DNA from 2 places in the Fundidesulfovibrio butyratiphilus genome. Region 1 is predicted to be linked to the other one. Evidence: predicted binding sites of a transcription regulator. Region 1 holds the regulator's gene; the other holds the start of a gene.
What was found. Region 1 encodes sigma-54, which starts transcription at its own class of promoters, with help from an activator protein. Its sites were predicted from a motif close to CTGGCACGGNNNNTGCTT; they were not measured.

Region 1 (7,479 bases):
CGAACGACTCCGGGGCGAGTCGGGCGGGCAGGGGATGGCGTTGTTGTTTTCTTTTCTTTTTTTGGGGGCATAGTGGGGGAGTCGGCCAGGTCGATTGTTGCGGCCTGTGCTGCATGGTCGTTGACGAGACACAAAACGAAAGTCCCCCGAAGCGTGGTCGCATGCTGGAGGACTTTCGAAAAACGCCGAGGCCGGCGGGATGGATCAGCAGGCGGCTAGAGGGTTATCACTTTGGACGCCAATTGCAAGCTGGTCACCACGTCGAGCATGTTGGTGGTCTGACCCACGGCTCTGCTGGAAAGAAGGCCGAAGAATTCCAAGCAGGTTCCGCAGACGAGCACGGTGACGCCGCTGTCTTCCAAGGCCTTGACGGCCGGGAAATTGGGATGCTCGGCCGTGGAGAGCCGAACCGAGCCGTTGACCATGATGAGGCGGAACAGGTCGTCCCCCAATTCTGGCAAGGTCTTGAGAAAATTCCCCATGAGTTTGCCGCCCAGGATGTCGTCGCCTTTGCCCAGAAATTCCGACGAGAGAAAAACCACGACCTTTTCCCCGGAGCGAGGCCCGGAGTTCGGCAAGGGGCAGGGAAAGTCCTCGGGTTTGGCCGAGCGCGCCTGCGGGTCGGTCAGTGCGGCCTCGATAGTCCAGCGATCGGCCTGCCCGCTGGACGTGACCGAATAGCCGCTCGATGTGAGAAAGCGGGTGACGTTTTCCAGGGCGGCCTGGTCGCTGACCAAAACACGCATGTTCTGCGGCGTCCCCTGGGAAAGGATCTTGTTGCACTCCATAAGGGGCTGTGGGCAGGTCATGCCCAGGCAGTCCACTGTGGTGACGGAAGTGGTCATAAAAGCTCCTTTGGGTCGGCCAAGGTCGCGACAAGTGGCTCATGACGAGAAGCACCGATCGAATGCGAATTCCGGTGGTCCCGGGCCGAAGTGCAAAATGTTTCACGCCTGGGAGGCCCCAGGTCAAATAGATACTTCCGATGTTCAAGCCCTGAAGCCATAGTGCCGCGTCGCATGGCGCTGTGGGAAACGATGGGCCTGAATCCGGAGGTGTTTGGGTATCCCCGGCGGCAACAACAAACCCGTCGGAGCGCCGGCCAGGTCCACAACACGGATCCTTTTCCCGAGAATGCCTGCAAGCGAAGAAGAGAGAGCCAGGCCGTGTCGAGCCCGCGTGGTGACCCGTTTCAAGGTTGGGTGAATTTCTTAAAGTTTACATAATTTACATTATGAGACAAATAAAAAATGTCTGGAAGAGTGGGGAAAGTCAACAGTTTCAATGTGTTCCTGGCAACATCTTCCGCAGACACAAAAGACAGATTTCGCGCTCGCCTCTGCGACGACGAAAAGAACTTACGAGGATTCGGCGGAGTCACAGCTCGTTCAAGTGAGGATTTGAAATGGTGCGAACTGAGGAATGGCTGTTGATACGCATCAGGGGTCGCGTTGTGGCCGAACGCCCCGGTCTTGCGTGCCAGGCGCATGCATTCGCCTTGGGGCTCCTGCTGTGGCGATGCCGCGCAGTATCGGGCACGCCTCCCGCTCGTCGGTTTTCAGACAAGCCGGGGTGACCCGAAAAGCCTGTCGTCGAGAATGGCTCAGGATGCGTTTGGGACGCCTTTTCCAGCCGGAAGTTCGTCGGGGTGGGAAAAAGGCGTGGGAAAGGAATTCCGGACGTTTCCGGAGAATGGGCGCGGAAAGGGTTTTCGGTTCCTGCCGGATCAGTAGCTCAGGCTTACCGGATCACTGGGGATGCAGCGAAAATCGAGTTGAACGCCCTTGTGGTGAAAAAATTCCAGGCAGCCCTCGTCTTCCTTGCTGAGGGCGATGTGTTGGCAGATCTGTTTTTTGCCGGGAGAATAATGGATGTTGCCGAGGTTCAGGCAGGTGAACAGCATGCCGTGGTCATAGGCTCGTTTGGCGTCCGGGCAGGACGCGAAAAGCACCAGCACGTCGGCCCCCTGCAACTTGTTGTCGGCCAAGTGGGTTCCCACGGCGTCAACTTCCAGAAAGACAATTTCCACTCCCAGCGGGATGGCGATGGAAACGATCTGCTGACGGAGCACGTCGGCCGCCAGATCGTCATTGGCCACCACGATGGACCGCGCATGGGTGAAAGGCAGCCACGCCTCGATGATTTGTCCGTGGACGAGCCTGTTGTCTATGCGCACCCAGAACACGGTTTATTCTCCGGAAACTTTTTTGCGCAACACTTCGCCGGCAACCACAATGCCTTGAACGCCGGCGGTTTTGGCGTCGGCGGCCAACTGCTCCAGGGGTTTGCTGCGCGCGGTGAGAATTTTGATGAGCATGGGCAGGTTGACCCCGGTCACCACCTCGATGGTGCGCGAGCCCAGCAGGGAAAGAGAAATGTTGGTGGGTGTGCCGCCGAACATGTCCGTGCAGATGATGACGCCCGCACCCTGGTCGGTCTGGTCGATGGACTGGCGCAGGGTTTCCACGGTTTGATTCACTTCGTGGGTGACGTCGACGCTAACGGCTTCGCAGTTCTGCTGAGGACCGATGATGAACTCCGCGGCCTTGAGCAGACGCGCCCCATAATCGGTATGCGTGACGATGACCACACCGACGGGTGTTGCTGAGGAATGGGTATTCATCCTTGAAATGTCAGCCTTTTTCGATATGCCTGTGTTCCAACGAAACCGTGTACCCTGCCTGGCGGATCGTGTCAAAGACCGCTTCGGCCACGGCCACGGAACGGTGTCGTCCGCCGGTGCAACCGAGCGATATGGTCAGCCGGTAGCGTCCCTCCGCTTCGTAAAGGGGCAGCAAATCGAGCAGAAAGGTTTTGAATTTTACCAGAAATTCTTTTCCGGGCGACTTTGCCAGCACGTAATCCACAATGGCTTTGTCCAGACCCGAAAACGGACGCAATGCCTCGACGAAATAGGGGTTGGGCAGAAAACGCAGATCGAACAGCAGGTCCGATTCGCTGGGCAGGCCGTACTTGAAGCCGAAGCTCATGATATGCACCCGCATGGCCCGGGCTTGGCCTTCCAGAAAGCGCCATTTTTCCTGAAGGTGCCGACGCAAATCGTGCACGGAAAAGTCCGTCGTGTCCATCACCAGATCGGCCAGGGCGTGCAACGGGGCCATGCGGCGGCGTTCTTCCTCGATGGCCTCCCCCAGGCCATACCCTTCCGCCTCGAAGGGATGCGGACGGCGGGTGGTGGCGTAGCGGCGGGTGATTTCCGCTGTGGAGGCGTCCACGAACACGATTTGCACATGCACCCCGGCCCGCTCCAATTCGTTGAGCACGTCCCGCCAGTCGGTGGTGAAGTCTATCTGGCGCAGGTCCATGCCCAGGGCCAGGCCTCTGTACCGATTGGCCCCCTGCCCTTTGAACAGGCTGATCAGCTTGGGCATGAGGCTGGCCGGCAGCCCGTCCACACAGAAGTAGCCCAGGTCTTCGAAGACGTTGATGGCCGTCGATTTCCCGGAACCCGAGAGGCCGGTGATAATGACCACCGGCGGATGCGCGCCCGAGTCGCTCATCTCCCCTCCCCTCTCATGACAATTCCCCGCCAGGTTGGTCCTGGCGGGGAATTGGATAGTTGTGTGACCGTCTCAAGCCTGGAACCCCTCAGGCATGGCTGGAAAGAAGCTCCCACAGGGACTGCCTGTCCGGGGCCTCCAGAAAGCCGCGCCTGAAACTTTCATCCGACAACAGGCGCGAAATCTGGGCCAGAATCCGCAAGTGCTGCCCGGCCACGTGTTCCGGGGCCAGCACCAGAAAAAATATGCGACAGGGTTTGTGGTCCAGGGCCTCGAAGTCCACGCCTCCAAGGCTTCGGCCCACGACAATGACGATCTCGCTCAGGGCTTCGAGCTTGCCGTGGGGAATGGCCACGCCGTCGCCGATGCCGGTCGTGCCCAGGTTCTCACGGTCGAGCAGGACGCGCTTGGCCTTGGCCAAATCCAGGTCGGGCCAGTGCGCGCCCAACGGCGCCACCAGCTCGGCCAGCACGTCTTCCTTGTTTTGCGCCTTGAGATCGTCCAGGACGAATTCCTGGCGAAGGTAGTCCGCCAGGCGCATCTAGACGACCACCCCAGGGTCGATCAGGCCGTAATCGCCATTTTTCATCCTGTGGATCACGTTCACGCGGTCCGTCTCGGCGTTGATGAACACCAAAAAGCCCTCCTTCACCACCCCAAGCTGTTCAGCGGCCTCTTCAACGGGCATGGGCTTGGGCGAGAAGTTGTCCGACTCCACGATGGCGTGGGTGCGCCCTTCAGGGGTTTCGGTGATGGAAACCACGTCCAGGCGGACGCCGGCCGCGGCCTTGCGGCGGTCCTTCATTTTGTCGCGGAACTTGCGAATCTGGGCTTCGAGCTTGTCGGTGATGAGGTCGATGGTGGAGTACATGTCCTCCGATTCCTCATGGGCCGAAATGTGCAGGAAGTCGGCGCTGATCACTACGTCCACGATCTGGCGGGTCTTTTCCACCTGCAAGGTGACGACCACTTCGGCGTGGTCGGAATTGCTGATGTATTTCGGAAGTTTCTCGAAGCGCTTGAGCGCATAGTCACGTAGACCCGGAGACGGCTCGAAATTCTTGAAGTTGAAAGCGATGTTCATGGGAAACCTCCGGAATAATGCCGCGCGACGCGGCGTTTACAAGACGGCCTTGCGCTTGGATGACGACTCGATCCCCATGGCCATGCGGTATTTGGCCACGGTGCGGCGGGCGATGTTCACCTGCAGCTTTTCCTTGAGGATGTCGGCGATCTGTTCGTCGCTGATGGGCTTTTTGGGGTCTTCCGCGCCGATGAGCTGCTTGATGAGAGCCTTGACCGACTCGGAGCCCACGCTTGTTCCGTCGTCCAGACCGAGCGCCGAATTGAAAAAGAACTTGAGTTCGTAGATTCCGTGCGGAGTGGCCACGTACTTGCTCGTGGTGATGCGGCTGACCGTGGACTCGTGCATGCCGATGTCCTCGGCCACGTCCTTGAGAATGAGCGGGCGCAGCTTGCTCACTCCGTGTTCGAAGAATTCCCGCTGAAATTTCACTATGCTCTCCAGCACCTTGAAGAGCGTGCGTTGGCGCTGGTACAGGCTCTTCATGAGCCACATGGCCGAGCGCATCTTGTCTTGCAGGTAGTCCTTGTCCTTGCCCTGCCCGCAACGGCTGACATCTTCCATATAATACGGCGAAAGTTGCAGTTTGGGCAATCCGTCTTCGTTGAGAACGATGACGAAATCTTCGCCGTACTTGTACACGTAGGCGTCGGGACTGACGTACACCGGGTCCGCGGAACTGAAGCTCGCCCCGGGCATGGGGTCGAGGGACACGATGATGTCCAGATACTCGCGGATGTCTTCGAAGGTGATCTTGAACTTCTTGGCCAGGGCCTTGTAGCGCTTCTTTTCCAGGTCTTCGAGGTGTTCGTCCACCAGGGAGAGCAGAATGGGATCTTCGTAGCCCAGAAAGTCGAGCTGGACCCGCAGGCATTCGCGCGGAGTGCGGCTGGCCACGCCCACGGGATCGAAATGCTGCACCACCTTGAGCACGCGTTCCACCTCTTCCGGGGAGGCTCCGGTGTCCTGGGCGAGTTCCTCGGCGCTGGCCTGCAGGTAGCCGGTGGAGTTCAGGTTGCCGACAATGGTTTCGGCGATGTGGCGTTCCTGCTCGTTTAGGGCCGAAAGGCTGATCTGCCAGGAGAGATGCCCTTCCAGCGAGGTGCGCCCGGAGAGTCTGGCCTCGAAGGAAACGCCGTCTTCCGGGGCTTCGTATTCCCGGGTGGTGGCTTGGCGGCTGGTGGACGCGAAATCGCCGATGTAGTCGTCCCACTCGGCCGTTTTTTGCAGCTCGCGCTGCATTTCGGCCTCTTCGCGGTTGGACTCCGGGGCCTTGAGCTCTTCGGCTATGGTGGGTTCCGGGTGCTCGTCCTCAATCAGCGATTCCTCAAGCAACGGATTTTCCAGCAATTCCTGCTGGACGGTCTCCACCAGTTCCAGACGGGAAAGCTGCAGCAGCTTGATGGCCTGCTGCAACTGCGGCGTCATGACCAACTGTTGGGATAGCTTGAGTTGCTGTCTGAGCTCCAAAGCCATTTCGAGTCATGTCTCCCGGTTGTCGTGTCGAATTCGTCGAAATTTCACAAGAAAAGGAATTCGACTAGCAAAAAAAATGCCGAAATGTCGCCTCGACAAGGACAGTATGCCATCAATAAGCCGAAGTAGCAAGACATGCCGTGCATTCACAGGCTGTTGGACGAAATAAAAAGTCCCAACACGCCAGAAAGACAGCGGCATTCCCGGGAGCTGAACGCGCCTGTTCTCTTGCTCTTTTGCCGGCGTCAGTCGTCAAGCCAGCGCCGCCACAGGGGGTCGCGCTTTCCCTGGGCCATGAGCAGAAACCGGATGGCCTGGCGCACCGCCCCGGCGCCTCCGGGACAGGCGGACATCCAGTGCGCCAAACGCAAGATTTCGGGCTGCGCTCCGGCCACGGTGAGCGCCAATCCCGCCCGGCGCAACGCCGAGGCGTCCAGCCAGTCGTCGCCCATAAAGGCGGCCTGCTCCGGCGCGAGGCCACGTTCTTCAAGCATCGCTTGAAAAAGTGGGGCCTTGGACAGGTGACCGCCCTGAAAGTCCTTGACGCCAAGTTCTTCCATGCGTCGGCGCACCTGGGGATTGCCCAGCCCAGAGAGCACCGCCACTTCAATGTCCGCGGCCTGGGCCAGCTTTACGCCCATGCCGTCTTCAATGGCCAGGCGTTTGAGGTCGTTTTCCGGGGCCAGTCCCGCGTAGAGGGCGTTGTTGGTCAGCACGCCGTCCGCGTCGAGCACCAGCAATCTGACCGACCGGGCCCGGCGAAGCGCTCTGGCCGTCACTTCGCCGGGACGTAGCGGACGCCTCATTGTCCCTTGCGTTTGGCGATGGCCGCCTTGATGAATTCGCGGAACAGCGGGTGGGGCCGCATGGGGTTGGACTTGAATTCGGGATGGAACTGACAGCCCAGAAACCAGGGGTGTTCGGGCAGTTCGACGATCTCCACCAGGGCCTCGTCGGGCGAAAGGCCGGAAAACACCATGCCGCCCTTTTCGAAGACCTCGAAATAGGCCTTGTTGAATTCGAAGCGATGGCGATGGCGTTCCTCGATGCGTTCCTGGCCGTAGGCTTCCATGGCCTTTGTGCCGGGGCGCAACACGCAGGGGTAGGCTCCCAGGCGCATGGTGCCGCCCTTGTCGCAGTTGGGGTCGCGGCGTTCGATCTGCTTGGTGCGGAAGTCGTACCACTCCCGCATGAGGTAGATGACCGGGTCGGGCGTCTGCCGGTTGAATTCCTCGGAGTTGGCTTCGGGCAGGCCGAGCACGTTGCGGGCGTATTCGATACAGGCCAACTGCATGCCCAAGCAGATGCCGAAATACGGAATCTTGTTCACCCGGGCGTAGTTTATGGCTGCGATCTTGCCTTCCACGCCGCGCGAACCGAAGCCGCCCGGCACCAGGA
Region 2 (7,479 bases), 1.2 Mb from region 1:
GTGAATTCCGTGTGGGACAGAAGCTCGGCGATCTGGGCGTAGCGGGGGCCCACGGCGTTGTCCACGAGTCCGGCCTCGCTTTCCAGGCGCACGCCGCCTCCGACCAGGGCCGGATCGGAACGCACCCGCCAGGGACCCAGCCCCGGATGGGCCTCCTTGGCCCGGGCCAGCAGCTCATGCACGCCGGCTTCGTCTTCAGGGGCCACCACGACAGTGAAGCCGTTCCGGGTGTCGAGAAGCTCCACGGCCTGGTCCAGCAGGTTGCCCAGGATGTCCTGGCGGCGCTCGGAAAGTTCGGTGTGCAGGGTTTTTTCCACGGCCAGACGCAAAAGGGCGGCGAACTCCTGACGGTGCATGGTCCACAGGGCGTGGCGTTCGCCCTCCAGCCCGGCCAGCAGGTGGGAAAGTTGTTGGCCCAGGGACAGGATTTGGGCGTCGCACTGGGACTTGGCCTGGTCCAGGCCCTGCACGAATCCCTCCTGGCGGGCCTGCTCGCGCAGGACTTCGGCTTCCGCCATGGCCTGGGACAAAATTTCCCGGGCCTTGGCCTGGGCCTTGGCCCGGACCCGGTTCCAGAAGGCCAGCTCGGCCTGCTCGTCGAGTTCCTGCTTCTTGGTCCCCTCCATTTCGAGGACCGTCATTTCCGAAGGCCCCTTGGCGCCCGTGCCCAGGATCACCCGGGCGTTGCCGGGCAGAAAGCCCCCCGGGTTGTCCCCGGCCTCAGATGAAGACATCGCCGCCTCCGCGTCCTATGGCGATCTTGCCCTCGGCTTCGAGCCTGCGCACGGTCTTGACCACGTTCTGCTGGGCGCCTTCCACGTCGGCCAGGCGCACGGGGCCCATGATTTCCAGGTCTTCCTGGATCATGGTGGCGGCGCGCTCGGACAGGTTGCGGAAAAACTTGCTCTTGAGTTCGTCGCTTGCGCCCTTGAGGGCCTGGGTGAGCTCCTCGTTGGAGACCTCCTTGAGCAACTCGCGGATGGAGCGGTCGTCCAGGGCCTTGATGTCTTCGAACACGAACATGAGGTTGCGGATGTCTTCGGCCATCTGGGCGGATTCTTCTTCGATTTCCGAGAGCACCTCTTCCTCGGTGGCGCGGTCCACGGAGTTGAGGATTTCCGCCACCGCCGGGATGCCGCCCACCTTCTTGCCTTCCTTTCCGCCCATGGCGATGAGCTGGTTTTGCAACACCTTGTCCACTTCCATGAGCATTTCTTCGGCCACGGCCTCCAGCTTGGCCAGGCGCATGAGCACCTCGGCCCGCACGCCCGTGGGCAGGTTCTGCAAGAGTTCCGCCGCCTGGTCCGAGTGCAGGTGGCCGAGAATGAGCGCCAGGGTCTGCGGGTGTTCGTTGCGCAGAATCTGGGCCAGGATGCGCGGCGAGACGTTTTCCAGTTCCTGGAAGGGAATGGGGCCGGAGGATATCTCCAGGGAGTCGAGGATGTACTTGGCCGTGTCCGAATCGAGGGACTTGGCCAGCATGCGCTTGACCGTCTCGGCCCCGCCCACCAGCATTTCCTGACCGAACTGCATGGACTCGTTGAATTCCTTGAGCACTTCCTCGATATTTTCCTTCTCCACGGTGTCGATTTCCAGCATGGCCTTGGAGATTCGGGCGATTTCGCCCCGGTCCATGCGTTTGAACACTTCGGAGCAGAACTTGTCCCCGAGGGCGAGGCACAAGACGGCGGTCTTTTGCGGTCCGGTCAGGTCCATGGACTAGGAGGCCTCCTGCTTCAGCCAGCCGCGCAGAACCGTTATGGCCTGTTCGGTGTTGGCCTCGAAGAGCTGTTGCGCCAGGGTCTTGGCGTTTTCCAGGCGCTTGGAGATTTCCAACAGTTCGGTTTCCTCTTCTTCCGGCTCGGCCAGGGCGATGCGACGTTCGGCCTCCGGCAGACGGGAGAGGGCTTCCACCTCTTCGCGGCTGACCCGGGGCCGGATGAGCGCCATCACCACCGGCCGCACCACCAGGAGCAGGAAGAGGAACACCAGCACACCGTTCAGGAAGGGCTTGCCCAGGCGCTGGGCGTATTCCAGCATGGTCTGGGACAGGCTCGGCTCGGCCAGCAGCTTACGTTCGCCAAACGACATGCAGCTCACTTCCAGCGTGTCGCCGCGCTTTTCGTCGATTCCCACCGCGCCGGACACGGCCTGCTTGATGCGCGCGAGTTCTTCGGCGCTGCGGGGAATATACTTCGTTTCCTTGCTGTTGGGGTCCTGAACGTAGTCCACGATAACCGCAACGCTTAAGCGCTGCAACTCCCCGGTGGGGGAGACGATGTTCTGCTCTTCGCTGTTGATCTCGTAGTTGGTGGAGCGCGATTCCTGGCTGGAGTCGTTCTTGGCCTGGGTGCCGGAGAAGCCGTCGGCCCGGAAGTTCGTCTCGGGCACCGCGCCGTCCACGCTGGACTTGTTGGTGGTGGAGGACTCCGTGCGCTGCTCGGAGCGGACCACGGTGACGTTGGGATCGAAGCTCTGGCGGCGCGTGGTGCGCTGGGCGAAGTCCAGCTTGGCCGTGACCTTGGCGATGGCCTTGCCTCCGCCCACGATGGGGGTCAGCAGGTCTTCGATCTTGGTCTCCAGGGCGTTCTGGTAGGTGTTCTTGAACTCGAACTGGGTGGTGGTCATGCCGTCCACCGAAGTGCCGTCCTTGGGCTGGACGAGAATGCGCCCCGTGGTGTCCGTGATGGTGACGCGGCTGGGGTCCAGGCCCTCGACGCTCATGGCCACGAAATTGACGATGCCCTGCAACTGCTTGGGTTCGAGCTTGGCTCCGTTCTTGAGCGTGAGCACCACCGAGGCGCTGGGCTTGCGCTGCTCCTCGATGAACAGGCTCTTCTGGGGCAGCACCAGGTGAACCCTGGCGCGTTCCACCGGGGGAAATTCGGAAATGGTGCGGGCCAACTCGCCCTGCAAGGCCCGCTGGTAGTTGATGCGCTGCACGAAATCGGTCTGGCCCACCTTGGCTTCGTCGAACACCTCGAAGCCCAGGCCCGCGCCGCGCAGCTTGCCTTCACCCGCGATGCGCAGGCGGGTTTCGCTCACCTTGTCCACGGGCACGAGCACCGTGGCTCCGCCGTCTTCCAGGCGGAAGGGAATCTTGTTGGCCCGCAGGGTTTCCACCACGCGGTTGGCGTCGTCCTGGGAGAGCTTGGAGAAAAGGACCTTGTATTCCGGCTGGTTGAGCCACACGATCATGAGAATGAACGCGGCCAGAACGCTCGCGGCCATGCCGGCGAAAAGCGTGCGCTGGGCCAGGGTGCGTCCCGACCAGAATCGGGTGGCCTGGTCCCAAAGGGTCTTGACGAGTTGAGGCATGGCGAAGCTCCTGGGTCTTTTCTCGTGATCGGGCGGGGGGCGGGCGAGCCCCGTTTCACCGGGTGGATGCGTCGGCTGGCGCCTAGAACGGCATCTTCACCAGTTCCTTGTACATGTCGAGCACCTTGCCGCGAACGGCGGTGGTCATGTTCATGGCCAGTCCGGCCTTTTGCAACTGGATCATCAGTTCGTGCACGTTCTGATTCTCGCCCGAGGCGAAGGCCTCGACCATGTTGTCCTTCTTGGCCTGCTGGGCGTTGACTTCGGAAAGCGAGTTCTTGAGCGCGTTCATGAAGCCGCCGTCCTGGGTCTTTCCGGTCCCCAGGCTCTTGGAGACCATGGAGTCCACGGCCTGACCCTGGGCGAGTCCGCCCTGCATCATGGCGGTGCGATAGGCGTTCATGGCGATGGGGTTGATGGCCATGGCGGTTCTCCTTAGCGTCCGATTTCAAGGGCCTTGTTGTACATGGCCTTGACGGTGTTGATGGTGGAGGTGTTGGCCTCGTACGAGCGGCTGGCCGAGATCATGTTGGTCATTTCTTCCACGACGTTGATGTCGGGGTACTGCACGTAGCCGTTCTGATCCGCGTCGGGGTGCCCGGGCTCGTAGACCTGCTTGGGGGGGCGGGTGTCGTTGACGATGCCGGTCACCCGCACGCCGGCCATCTCGTCGTCCATGGCGCTGCGCATGGCCTTGGTGAAGGCGTTGTCGAGCTTGGTGGTCTTCATGGCCACGGACTTGCGCTGGTAGGGGCCTTGTCCGTCCATGGTCTTGCTGGTCTTGGCGTTGGCCAGGTTCATGGAAACGACGTTCATATAGGTGCGCTGGGCCGAAAGGCCCGAAGCGCCTATGTCGAGGGCGGTCATGAAATCCATGGTTACTTGCCTCCTTCGGTGATGACCTTTTGAATGCCTTCAAAACCCGACTTCACCACCGTGGTCAGGGCGTTGTACATGAGGGAGTTCTTGGCCATGGTGGCCATTTCCTTGTCCAGGTCCACGGAATCCTGGCCGTATATGGTGCGGGGCTTGAATTCCCTGAGCACGTCCCCGGAAAACTTTTCGACATTGAAGGGCGTGGGCACGTGCCGGCGATTGGTGCGGGTGAGTTCGTCCCGGATGCCGGTTCCGAGAGCGGTCTGGAGCTCGGATTCGAATTCCAGGGAGCGCGCCTTGTAGTTGGGCACATTGATGTTGGCCAGGTTGGACATGACAAGGTTTTGACGCTCCAGGCGCATATCCATGACTTTGGCGATAAGCGCTGTGTTGGGTCCGAAAATGTTCGACATGGCCTGGCTCCTTGCTTGGCGGCTGTTTTTTCCCGCCCGAATGCTTGGCGGCATCCGCTTGCGCGAAGGAAGAAAGCAATAACCATTCCATGAGTGTAACTCGCTGGAATGAAAAATTATCTTGTGATGCGGAAGCGACAAGGTTTCGGCGGGAGAGACTTCGGAATGGGCCCGCCCAACCGGCTAAAATTGCCTGTTTCGGGGCTTGGCACAGGCTTTGCTAAGCGAAAATCGCCTGCGTCGCCGGTCCCCGGGAGGGACACAACGGCCCGCGGCGGTGAAACGGGGAGAGGGAGGACCAGGAGGGGCCTCCCCGCGCAATGCAGCGAAACGGACGTCAAGCCAAGGCAGATCAGGCCCGGCGCCCACGCACGAAAGGGGACACCCAATGAGCGGCAACCTGGACTACGAAATCAACAAGGAACTCGGCGAATGCTACCTGTACATGGGCGACTTGGACAGGTCGGAAGAGTACTATCGCAAGGCCATGGGTTCGGGCGACAGGCATCCCGAACCGTATCTCGGCCTGGCCACCATATCGGTGCACCGGGGGGAGCTCGATTTGGCGCTGGATTTCTACAGGGGCGCGGCCGCCATCGACAGCGATGACCGTTCCCTTTCCGGCATGGCGCTCATCGAAATGGAAAAGGGCGACCATGACAACGCCTTTGTCCACTTTCGCCAAGCCCTGGTGAAGAACCCGGAAAACCTGGTGGCGCTCTACAGCCTCATTCGGTTGGCCCACGCCCTGGGGAGGGTGGAGCAGGTGCTTGGCCATCTGGAAGATTACTTGGCCATTGATCCGCTCAAGCACGAGATTCGCTATTCCCTGGCCGGGTGTCTGGTCACTCTGGGACGCGTGGCCGAGGCCAAGGTCCATCTCGAACGCATTCTCGAACACGATCCGGCCAACACCTGCGCCGTGGAGCTCAAGGAGCATCTGGCGGCCAAGGCGGCCTGACGAACATATTTTTCCAAATCTCCCCTCCCCCATTGGTTTCCGGTCCGGCACGCTCCCGGCGACCGGACCGGAAACCAAATTCAATTTACGGGGAGGACGGATACCGGGGTTGCCAAGCGTGGGCATTTTTGGCACTGGCTGGCTCAAAAACGAGGCTCGCCAATGCAACTGTTGCCTATTCGCAGGGCTGTCCTGTCCGTGACCGACAAGAGCGGTTTGCCCGATTTCGCCAAATTTCTGAACGAAAACGGGGTAGAACTCATTTCCACAGGGGGCACCAAAGCCCAACTTACCGCGGCCGGATTGCCCGTCACCGCCGTCGATTCCCTGACGGGATTTCCCGAAATGCTGGGTGGACGGGTCAAAACGCTGCACCCCCACATTCATGGACCCATCCTGGCCGACAAGGACGATCCCGAACACCTCGCCACCCTGACCCGGTTCGGACTCGCCCCCATCGACCTTGTCTGCGTCAACCTCTACGACTTCGCCAAAGCCCAGGCCGCCAACGCCGACCTTAAAACCGCCGTCGAACAGATCGACATCGGCGGACCCACCATGCTGCGCGCCTCGGCCAAGAACTTCCACTCCGTGCTGGTCGTTCCCGCCACCCAATACTACCCCGAGGTGGTCGCCGCCCTCAAGGCGAACGCCATGCAGGCCCCCCTCGACCTGCGCCAAACCATGGCCGCCCGCACTTTCGCCCTCACCTCGGCCTACGACGCCATGATCGCCGCGTACTTGGGAAAGGCGTGAGGGAAGTCGAGTAGGAAGGGAAGAGAAGAAAAGGCAAAGACTGGAGGGGAAACCCCCATGTGAACAAAGGGGGTTTCCCCTCCAGACCTCCCCTTCCCCCAAAAACGTTAGGCTTGGGGGGGAGGGAGCGTGGAGGGGGTCTCCGGGCGGATTGTTCGGGGGCCGGGTTCAACCGTTTTGAAATTGTTGCTTTGAGCGTGTGCTGGCGAAAGAAGGAGCGCTTGTTGGGCTCTTTTTTTGTTTGTCTGGCTTTGGGTCGAAGGAGGCGGCGCCGCTTGGCAAGCCATGAAAAAGTTTTTGAGGGAGGAGGGGCCTCCCCAGGCTTCTCTCTTCTCTTCCCTTCTTTACTCTTCGCTTTTCTCCTCACCCCAGATACGCTTTTCTCACCCGCTCATCGCCTGCCATGACCTTGGCGTCGCCCGAGGCGACGACGGTTCCGGCTTCGAGCACGTAGGCGCGGTGGGCGGCGCGCATGGCGAGGTGGGCGTTTTGTTCCACGAGCAGTACGGTGGCGCCTTCGCGGTTGACGCTTTCGATGATGTGAAATATTTCGCGCACCACGATGGGGGCCAGGCCGAGGCTGGGTTCGTCGAGCAACAGGAGCTTGGGCCGGCTCATGAGGGCGCGCGCGATGGCGAGCATTTGCTGTTCGCCGCCGGAGAGGGTGCCGGCCATTTGTCCGGCGCGCTCGCGCAGCCTAGGGAAGAGGGCGAACATGCGTTCGATGTCCTGGCGGATGGCGTGGCGGTCGTTTCGCGCGTAGGCCCCGAGTTCCAGGTTGTCGCGCACGTTTTGCCGGGCCAGCACTTGGCGTCCTTCGGGACAGTGGGCCAGGCCGCGTCGCACGAGTTTGTCCGGGGTCAGGCCGGCCGTATCCTGGTCGAGAAAGCGGATGGTTCCCGAGACCGGGGCCATGAGTCCCGAGATGGCCCGCAGCAGAGTGGTCTTGCCTGCGCCGTTGGGTCCGATCAGGGTGACGATTTCGCCCTGGTCCACCCGCAGGCTGACCTCGCGCACGGCCACGACCGCGCCGTAGGCCAGGGTGACGTTTTCGAGCTCAAGCATGCTCGGCTCCCAGATAGGCTTCCACCACGTCCGGGTCGTTTCGCACCTCTTCCGCCGATCCCAGGGCCAGCAGTTGGCCGAAGTTGAGCA

Region 2: the regulator sigma-54 is predicted to act here: its motif matches at 4,681-4,698, upstream of flgB (flagellar basal body rod protein FlgB).

Annotation. Positions count from the first base shown of each region.
Region 1 is NZ_BAAHXA010000001.1:193,002-200,480, forward strand. Features, by position in the region: gene ACYQ01_RS00900 (pseudouridine synthase) at 1-71, opposite strand, end outside; gene yedF (sulfurtransferase-like selenium metabolism protein YedF) at 216-845, opposite strand; gene ACYQ01_RS00910 (PTS sugar transporter subunit IIB) at 1,727-2,185, opposite strand; gene ACYQ01_RS00915 (PTS sugar transporter subunit IIA) at 2,189-2,623, opposite strand; gene rapZ (RNase adapter RapZ) at 2,634-3,521, opposite strand; gene ACYQ01_RS00925 (PTS sugar transporter subunit IIA) at 3,610-4,062, opposite strand; gene hpf (ribosome hibernation-promoting factor, HPF/YfiA family) at 4,063-4,605, opposite strand; gene rpoN (RNA polymerase factor sigma-54) at 4,642-6,081, opposite strand; gene ACYQ01_RS00940 (KdsC family phosphatase) at 6,327-6,887, opposite strand; gene pyrG (CTP synthase) at 6,884-7,479, opposite strand, start outside.
Region 2 is NZ_BAAHXA010000001.1:1,351,762-1,359,240, reverse strand. Features, by position in the region: gene ACYQ01_RS06430 (FliH/SctL family protein) at 1-734, opposite strand, end outside; gene fliG (flagellar motor switch protein FliG) at 721-1,716, opposite strand; gene fliF (flagellar basal-body MS-ring/collar protein FliF) at 1,720-3,318, opposite strand; gene fliE (flagellar hook-basal body complex protein FliE) at 3,401-3,742, opposite strand; gene flgC (flagellar basal body rod protein FlgC) at 3,754-4,194, opposite strand; gene flgB (flagellar basal body rod protein FlgB) at 4,197-4,607, opposite strand; gene ACYQ01_RS06400 (tetratricopeptide repeat protein) at 4,996-5,568, shown strand; gene ACYQ01_RS06395 (IMP cyclohydrolase) at 5,731-6,324, shown strand; gene ACYQ01_RS06390 (ABC transporter ATP-binding protein) at 6,688-7,389, opposite strand; gene ACYQ01_RS06385 (ABC transporter ATP-binding protein) at 7,382-7,479, opposite strand, start outside.